4 regions of the Streptomyces mauvecolor genome follow, and region 1 is predicted to be linked to each of the others. Evidence: riboswitches for the same ligand, from Rfam matches in the RefSeq annotation. Region 1 holds a riboswitch; each other region holds the start of a gene.
What was found. Region 1 has a riboswitch for cobalamin ahead of ABD346_RS07110 (cobalamin biosynthesis protein). Riboswitches for the same ligand answer to the same signal wherever they lie in the genome.

Region 1 (2,179 bases):
CCGCCGTCGCCGCGCCGATCGTCGCGGGCATCGCCGCGATGCTGGCCACCCGGCTGACGTACCGGCTCAACCGGAACACCGACGAGAAGGCCACCGCCAAGGGCTACCGCGCGGGCCAGATCGCCTCGGCCGGCCTCGTCTCGCTCGCCCACGGCACCAACGACGCCCAGAAGACGATGGGCATCATCACCCTCGCCCTGGTCACCGGCGGTGTGCTGCACCCGGGCGCGAACCCCCCGCTGTGGGTCATCGTCTCGGCCGGTCTGGCCATCGCGATGGGCACCTACCTCGGCGGCTGGCGCATCATCCGCACCATGGGCAAGGGCCTGACCGAGCTGCGCCCGCCGCAGGGCTTCGCCGCCCAGACCGGCGCCGCCACCGTCATCCTGGCCTCCTCGCACATCGGCTTCTCGCTCTCCACCACCCAGGTCTGCTCGGGCTCCGTCATGGGCGCGGGCATCGGCCGCAAGGGCGGCGTGGTCCGCTGGTCCACCGCCTCCCGGATGGCCGTCGCCTGGATTCTCACGCTGCCGGCCGCCGGACTCGTGGGCGCGGGTGCGGAGTTCCTCACCAAGCAGGGCACCTGGGGCATCGTCGCCGTCGCGATCCTCCTGGTCGCCGGTTCGGGCACCATCTGGAAGCTGTCGCGCCGCCAGCCGGTCGACCACCACAACGTCACCGCCGACGAGACCGGCGAGGCCTCCGCGGCCGAGCCCGCCGGTGTCGTCACCACCGCGATCGCCGCGGTCACCCCGCCGCCGACCGCGGCGGCCGCCGCGGCCATCGACCTCAAGGCCACGATCCAGGCCCCGGCCCCGGCGGCCCCTGCCGACCCGCCCACCCCGGCGACGGTCTGACCCGGTTCTCCGGCACAGCTAAGGAATCCTCATGCACATCGACTGGGCAGCTCTCGGCTCCGTCTTCGGCGTCAGCCTCGTGGTGACCGTCGGCCTGGTGGGCCTGTTCACCCTCGGCATCGTCGGCCTCACCAAGCACGAGGCCGCGGCATCCGGCACCGGCAATGTGGCGCTGGCCCGCACCGGCGCGTACGTCTGCTTCGCGGCCTGCGCGGCGGCCGTCGCGTACGGGATCTATCTGATCGTCGCCTGACCCACGGACATCACCCGAACCGCCCTCCGGCCCGCGCCGGAGGGCGGTTCCGTGTGGCGCCGCGCACTCTCTCGCGCCGCAGGTCAACGGCAAGTTGACGGGTGTTCTCGCAGCGTGGTGGACTGCACCGGCCAGCTACGGCGGCAGAAGAGGAAGCCGGTGCGAATCCGGCGCGGTCCCGCCACTGTCACCGGGGAGTGATCCCCGCGAGCCAGGAACTCTCACCGCCGGTCACGTCGAACCAGGGCGCGGACACCCTGAGTGAGGACATACCGCCATGCGCGCCTGCCCGTCGAGACATTCCGGCCCTTCCCGCGACGCCCTGACGGGCTGAGCGGATGCGGGCCGATCGCACCTTCGCCTACGGCGCCACGGCCGGACTCCTCGGCGACCTCCTGCTCGGCGATCCGCGCCGCGGCCATCCGGTCGCCGCGTTCGGACGCGCCGCCGGCGCCGTCGAACGCGTCCTGTGGCGCGACCACCGCGGCCGGGGCGCACTGCACACCCTGGTGTGCGCGGGCGGCGCCGCGGGCGCTGCCGTCCTCCTTTCCCGTGCCGTACGGGGCCGTCCCGCCGCATCCGTCGCGCTGACCGCCGCCGCCACCTGGACGGTGGTGGGCGGCACGTCGCTCGGCCGTGAGGCGCGGGCCATCGGCGGCGCGCTGGCCGCGGGCGACGTCGAGGTGGCCCGGGAACGCCTGCCGCACCTGTGCGGGCGCGACCCGCAGTCCCTGGACGCGGACGGCATCGCGCGGGCCGTCGTCGAGTCGGTCGCCGAGAACACCTCGGACGCGGTCGTCGGCGCCCTGGTGTGGGGCGCGCTCGCGGGCGTGCCGGGCCTGGTGGGCTTCCGGGCGGTCAACACGCTGGACGCGATGGTCGGGCACAAGTCGGCCAGATACCGCAGGTACGGCTGGGCCTCGGCGCGCCTGGACGACGTGGCGGGCTGGCCGGGCGCCCGCCTCACCGCGGTCCTCGCGGCGCTGGCGGGCCCGGACACCAGGGGCGCGGTACGGGCCTGGCGCGCCGATGCCGGCCGGCACCCGAGCCCCAACGCGGGCCCGGTCGA
Region 2 (2,179 bases), on a different contig from region 1:
CCAGCGCCGCCGCCCACACCACCACGAACAGGCCGACGATGACGAAGCCGACGTTGTCCAGGTTCAGGTCCGCGATCCAGCCGCTGACCGGGTCGGTGAGGTCGAGCTTCTCGTGCAGGACGCCGACCAGTTCGATGGTGCCGATGAAGAAGGCCACCGCGATCGAGAGGCCGGTGATGGTGAGGTTGTAGTAGACCTTGCGGACCGGGTTCGAGAACGCCCACTGGTAGGCGAAGTTCATGAACGTGCCGTCCAGCGTGTCGAACAGGCTCATCCCGGCCGCGAACAGCAGCGGCAGGCACAGGATCGCGTACCAGGGAAGTCCGGCGGCGGCGCCGGTGCCGGCCATCACCATCAGGGTGACCTCGGTCGCGGTGTCGAAGCCGAGGCCGAAGAGGAAGCCGAGCGGGTACATCTGGCCGGGCCGCGAGATGGATTTGGTGAAGCGGCCCAGGATGCGGTTCATGAAGCCCCGCGAGTCCAGGTGCGCTTCGAGTTCCTTCTCGTCGTACGCACCGGCGCGCATCGCCCGAAACACCTTCAGGATGCCGAACAGGGCGACCAGGTTGAGGGCGGCGATCAGATAGAGGAAGGAGCCGGAAGCGGTGGTTCCGACCACGCCCATCACCTGGTGGGCGCTGGAGTCCTCGTCCATCAGGGTGCCCGCGAGGTGGGCGCCGCCGGCCACCAGGCCCGCCATGACCACGACGACGCTGGAGTGGCCGAGCGCGAACCAGAAGCCGACGGACACCGGACGCTTGCCGTCGGCCATCAGCTTGCGGGTGGTGTTGTCGATGGCCGCGATGTGGTCGGCGTCGAAGGCGTGCCGCATGCCGAGGGTGTAGGCGGTGATGCCGAGGCCGATGCCGTACGTCTTGGTGCCGACCGCGTAGTGCTCGGGGGCCACGAGCAGGAACAGGACGCCGAAGGCGACGACATGGAGGGCGGCTATCACCGCGAGCAGGACGGCGGTGCGGACGGTGTCCTCGCGCCGCCAGTGGAAGGACGGCACGGCGGCGGCGCCCGTCTCGGGGGACGTGCGAACGGGCAGGGTCATGCGGGTCACGCTCCAGCACCTCGTGGATCACTTCGTGAGATGCCGCGGCCGGTCTCCTGGCTGACGGGCGGGTGCCTTGGTCCCGGCCTTCCCGGGCAGGTGGATCCTGGCCAGTGGCGTCGCGAGGGGACGGCGGCTCCCCGGAACCCGGGGAACCCGATCACAGTGGCGAGGGCCGCTCCGGTTTCGCACCGGTCTTCCCGAACACCACGGCGACGTCACCCTAGACGCTGGGAAGTTGCCTGCCCAGCTGCACACCTGTGCAGGTATCGAAGATCACACGGGCCACGTGGGCACGGCCCTGCGAAAATGCGCGCATGCATCTCGTTCCCGCCGAGCGCGCCGGCCACCGCACCATCGACGGCCACCGGGTCTGCGACGCCATCGCGGCGATCGGCGACCCCGGCCGGGTACGGGCCTGGGCCGACCGGTTCTCCCTGCTCGCCGACCCCAACCGGCTCGCGCTGCTGCTCGCCCTGCACCGGGCGGGCCCGCTCGCCGTCTCCGATCTGGCGGTGGCGACGGGCATGCGCGACCCGGCCGTCTCGCAGGCCCTGCGGCTGCTGCGGGCGGCCGGAGCGGTCGCCGGTGAGAAGGAGGGGCGGGTGGTGCGCTACCGGGTGGTCGACGAGGCGACCGCGCGCCTCCTCGACGAGTACGGGGCGGAGTACGGCGCGGACGCACGGAGTTGAAGAACGGCCCGGGGCACGCCTGCGGCTTCCCGAAGGCGTGACCCGGGCCGGGACGCAGGTACTGCTCAGCGCCCGTCGTAGATCAGCGCGCGCACCATCCGGCAGGTCGTCTCCGACGGCGGGTGCACTCCGATGAGCGCGGCCACGGTGCGTATCGTGCGGTCCGGCGCCTGCTCCGGCCGGTACACCCCCGTGTCGAGCAGGGCGATGGCCAGGCGCATGGCCTTCAGACGCCGGTTGTGGGACTCGTACCACACGCGCGGACGCCCGGCGGGGAGCGGCACCTTGTGAAGGGTCTTGAGGGACAACTGTTTCGGGGCGTGCGAGGTGAGTACGGCAGCGGTCATGGGCATCCTCCTGGGCAGTCGGGAACCCTCACTTACTGCTTCAATTTTACTGGGGGGCACTGACAATCGGCCCTGGCCAGCCG
Region 3 (2,179 bases), on a different contig from region 1:
AGCGGCCGCGCCGAGCACGCTCCACGCGTACGGCGCGTGCCCCTGGCTCTCCAGCCACGGGGAGAAGTGGTCGGAGGTGACGGAGAAGTCGAACCCGGCTCGCTCCGCCGCGACCAGATCCGCCACGAGTTCGCGCGGACCCGTCTGCTCAGTCATCATTGTGTAGCCGATTTGCACCATATTTCACGACTAACCGTGCTGCGCCGATGGAAAACATCGGCCCGCTGTCCGTGTGCGGGTTCCCGACCGCACCGGTTGCCGAAACGCTTCCGGTGTGCGACAGGGGCTACGCGGTCCGCAGACCGTCCGCTTCGAGGAGTCGTCATGGTCATAGTGGCCGTTCTCATCCCGCCGCTGCTCCTTGGGGTGCTGCTGGCCCTCGGCCGGTACGAGGAGCGCCTCCTCGGCGCCCCCGAACCGATCGAGGACCGCCTGCGTGAACGGCGCGGGTACACGGAGCCGGACCTCCCTTCCGAACCGCCGCCCCACCCCGCCCAACCTGCACCGTCGAGCGAGGTGGCGCCGCCCCTGTGACGGTGCGCAGCCGTCCGGATCGCGCGGCCGGGCCGGCGCTGACACGATGGACGGGCAGGGTCGTGAGGGGAGCCCGCCAGGACTTGGCAACGGCTTGATTGACCCGTTCGAGAAGGCAGCCCTATGCTCCACGTGTAGTGATGAGATAAGGAAGCTGGTGAGATTCCAGCACGGTCGCGCCACTGTGAGTCGACCACCCGCGAGGGTGGCCGGTGAGTCAGACACTTATCCGTTGCTTCGCCCCGTTTCATCCATGGGACGCAAGATCCCGAGAAGGAGGGCCTCGCCTTGAGCAGCGTTTCCACATCCCGCCCGGCTTCCACGCCGATCGTCCTGCCGGTTTCGAAGTCGGTGCTGTGGCTGGTCGGCACCGCGATCCTCGCACTGGCCGCCTACTACTTCATCGGCGTCGACCAGGGGGCCGTCTCGGTCTTCGGCAACGACATGCACATCCACGAGTTCGTCCACGACGGGCGTCACTTCCTCGGCTTCCCCTGCCACTGACCCACACGGAAGTACGGACAACTCGACATGGAAAAAAAGCTGATACTGCGCGGCGTTCTCGTCGGCGCAGTGGCAGGGCTGCTCGCGTTCGTCTTCGGACGGATCTTCGCCGAGCCGCAGATCGCGAAAGCCATCGACTACGAGAGCGGGCGCGACGCCGCCCAGGCAGCGCTCGACAAGGCCGCCGGTCTGCCCGCCGAGGCGGCCGACCCGGACCTGTTCAGCCGCACCATTCAGGCCGATGTCGGCCTCGGCGTCGGCATGATCTTCTTCGGCATGGCCATGGGCGCGCTCTTCGCCGTCGCCTACACGGTCTGCCTGGGCCGGACCGGCGCCCTGCGCGCCCGTACGCTGGCGCTGGTGGTGGCCGGTGGCGGGTTCCTCGCGATGTACCTGGTGCCGTTCCTCAAGTACCCGGCCAATCCTCCGGCGATCGGTCACGAGGAGACCATCGGGCAGCGCAGCGGCCTCTACCTCATCATGGTGGTGTGCTCGATCGCCTTCCTGGTGGCGGCGGTCTGGCTCGGCAAGCGCCTCCAGGCCCGCTACGGCAACTGGAACGCGACGCTCATCGGCGGTGCGGTGTTCGTCGTCGCGATCGGGATCGTGATGCTGGTCCTGCCCTCACTCGGGCATCTGGCCTACAACAAGGAGAACTTCGGCAACCAGGCCACCGAGACTCCGCTGCCCCTGACCGATGCCAAGGGCACGATCGTCTACCCCGGTTTCCCTGCCGACGTGCTGTTCTCCTTCCGCTTCTTCTCCGTCGCCGCGCAGCTCCTCCTGTGGGCCGCCATCGGGCTGTTCTTCGGCCCCTTGGCCGAACGGCTTCTCGAACCCCGCCGGGAATCCGCCGAAGCCCCCGCGCAGGGCCCGGCTCCCCTCCCTGCATGACGTTCACTCCGACGCCGGGCGCGGTGATCTGCGAGATCACCGCGCTCGGGCCGTTCTTCGCCCTGCACACCCATGCCCCCGACGCCCGGCCGGCGGAGCCGTGGGTCCCGATGTCCCGACGGCTCATCGAAGATCGCGTGTCGGCCGTACGGGGCCGGCTGGCGGCGGCCGGCGGGCAGCCGCTCGACGCCGTCGAGGTGCGGGTGGCCGCTTCGGTGACGCATCTCGGCCTGGCCGCCAGGCTGCT
Region 4 (2,179 bases), on a different contig from region 1:
CTCGACGTGGTCCCGCCGGTGAGTGTCCGAGTCCCACGAGGTCACCTCGACCACCATGAGAATGGGGTCCGGGTCGACCCAATCGCCCTGCCCGACGAAGGCATCCGGATGAGCCAGCACCGCATCGGGGATGGCGCGCCCCGTCCGGTATTCCTCCGCCTTGATCCCCTGTCCCGGGTGCAGGAAGAGGTCGTCAGGCCGAGCCTGCATGCAGACCTTGAGCAGCCACTGAATGATCCGGTTGTGATCGCCGTCCGGGATGGCCTTGCTCCTGATGACCCCGTTGATGAATTCGAGCCGCGTTCCCTCCCTCTCGCGGGCTGCTATGCGCGCCAGAGCCTCGAATTCGTCGGGCAGCATGTGGGGGCGGTCGGCCATCACGGTCATGCCTCGCTCACCTTCCTCGACGGTGCTGTCTCCGACGATAGCGGAGAGGTACGTCACAGGAGCGCCACATCGCGGCTGACACAACATGTGGGGGCTGCCGCATCCGGAGCCCCCCACATGTATGCTCGTCCTCGCTGTCGCCGCAGGGGAATCCGGTTCGAATCCGGAACTGTCCCGCAACGGTATGACCTGTACGTCTTTGTGCCGGTCGAGTCCGATGACCTGCCGATGGCGCGTCCGGGTCGACCGAACCGGATGCCAGACGTCCGGGCCTCGCGGTTGGGCCGGTGGACGACGCGCTCGGGCTGCCCCGACGCGCGCCGACGCCTCCCTCCGAAGGGCCCCGTGCCGAGCGAGGGAGTGCCCCCCACGTGACCATCGCCCCTGCGGATCCCGCTTCAGCGATCACCGAAGAGCTGGCGGATGCCCCGGGGACCGCGTTGCTGCGGACCCTGACCGATCTCACCGCCGACCTCGCGGACACCGACCCCGGCCGGGTCGCCGCCGCCGCGCTGCGGGGCCGCAACGCCCGTTCCGACGAGGCCGAGCTGCGCGAGCTGGCCACCGAGGCGGCCGCGGGGCTCATCTCCGAGGACCCGGCGTACTCCCGCCTCGCCGCCCGCCTCCTGACCATCACCATCGCCGAAGAGGCCGCGACCCAGGGCGCGGTCTCGTTCTCCGCCTCGGTCGCCGTCGGCCACCGCGAGGGCCTGATCGCCGACCGCACCGCCGAGTTCGTCGACGCCCACGCCGCCCGCCTCGACGCGCTGGTGGACGCCGCCCTCGCCGACGGCGCCGACGACCGCTTCGGCTACTTCGGCCTGCGCACCCTCTACTCCCGCTACCTGCTGCGCCACCCGATCACCCGCAAGGTCGTCGAGACCCCCCAGCACTTCATGCTGCGCGTGGCGTCCGGCCTCGCCGAGGACGAGTCGGTCCGCGCCCTGGACGAAGTGGCGTCCCTGTACGGCCTGATGAGCCGCCTGGACTACCTGCCGTCCTCCCCGACGCTCTTCAACTCCGGCACCCGGCACCCCCAGATGTCGTCCTGCTACCTGCTCGACTCGCCGCTGGACGAGCTCGACTCGATCTACGACCGCTACCACCAGGTGGCACGCCTCTCGAAGCACGCGGGCGGCATCGGCCTCTCGTACTCCCGCATCCGTGGCCGCGGTTCGCTGATCCGGGGCACCAACGGCCACTCCAACGGCATCGTCCCGTTCCTGAAGACCCTCGACGCGTCGGTGGCCGCGGTCAACCAGGGCGGCCGGCGCAAGGGCGCGGCCGCGGTGTACCTGGAGACCTGGCACTCCGACATCGAGGAGTTCCTGGAGCTGCGCGACAACACCGGTGAGGACCAGCGGCGTACGCACAACCTGAACCTCGCGCACTGGATCCCCGACGAGTTCATGCGCCGGGTCGACGCCGACGGCCAGTGGTCGCTGTTCTCGCCGGCCGACGTGCCCGAGCTCGTCGACCTGTGGGGCGAGGAGTTCGACGCCGCCTACCGCAAGGCCGAGGCCGCCGGGCTCGCCCAGAAGACCATGCCGGCCCGCGACCTGTACGGCCGCATGATGCGCACCCTCGCGCAGACCGGCAACGGGTGGATGACGTTCAAGGACGCCTCCAACCGCACCGCCAACCAGACGGCCGAGCCCGGCCACACGGTCCACTCCTCCAACCTGTGCACCGAGATCCTGGAGGTCACGGACGACGGCGAGACGGCGGTCTGCAACCTCGGCTCGGTCAACCTGGGCGCCTTCGTCGTGGGCGACGGCATCGACTGGGAGCG

Region 2: linked by a shared signal. The riboswitch ahead of nicT (Nickel transporter NicT) and the one ahead of ABD346_RS07110 (cobalamin biosynthesis protein) in region 1 are both predicted to bind cobalamin.
Region 3: linked by a shared signal. The riboswitch ahead of ABD346_RS03435 (CbtB domain-containing protein) and the one ahead of ABD346_RS07110 (cobalamin biosynthesis protein) in region 1 are both predicted to bind cobalamin.
Region 4: linked by a shared signal. The riboswitch ahead of ABD346_RS26620 (ribonucleoside-diphosphate reductase subunit alpha) and the one ahead of ABD346_RS07110 (cobalamin biosynthesis protein) in region 1 are both predicted to bind cobalamin.

The regions. Positions count from the first base shown of each region.
Region 1 covers NZ_BAAASQ010000007.1:58,391-60,569, forward strand. Annotated here, with positions in the region: gene ABD346_RS07100 (inorganic phosphate transporter) at 1-857, shown strand, start outside; gene ABD346_RS07105 (hypothetical protein) at 889-1,110, shown strand; cobalamin riboswitch at 1,212-1,350, shown strand; gene ABD346_RS07110 (cobalamin biosynthesis protein) at 1,449-2,179, shown strand, end outside.
Region 2 covers NZ_BAAASQ010000004.1:366,686-368,864, reverse strand. Annotated here, with positions in the region: gene nicT (Nickel transporter NicT) at 1-1,057, opposite strand, end outside; cobalamin riboswitch at 1,087-1,284, opposite strand; gene ABD346_RS04775 (ArsR/SmtB family transcription factor) at 1,375-1,749, shown strand; gene ABD346_RS04770 (hypothetical protein) at 1,815-2,096, opposite strand.
Region 3 covers NZ_BAAASQ010000004.1:71,942-74,120, forward strand. Annotated here, with positions in the region: gene ABD346_RS03425 (LLM class F420-dependent oxidoreductase) at 1-180, opposite strand, end outside; gene ABD346_RS03430 (hypothetical protein) at 325-534, shown strand; cobalamin riboswitch at 642-782, shown strand; gene ABD346_RS03435 (CbtB domain-containing protein) at 823-1,038, shown strand; gene ABD346_RS03440 (CbtA family protein) at 1,066-1,932, shown strand; gene ABD346_RS03445 ((2Fe-2S)-binding protein) at 1,929-2,179, shown strand, end outside.
Region 4 covers NZ_BAAASQ010000021.1:271,454-273,632, reverse strand. Annotated here, with positions in the region: partial or broken gene ABD346_RS26625 (Uma2 family endonuclease) at 1-387, opposite strand, end outside; cobalamin riboswitch at 503-631, shown strand; gene ABD346_RS26620 (ribonucleoside-diphosphate reductase subunit alpha) at 759-2,179, shown strand, end outside.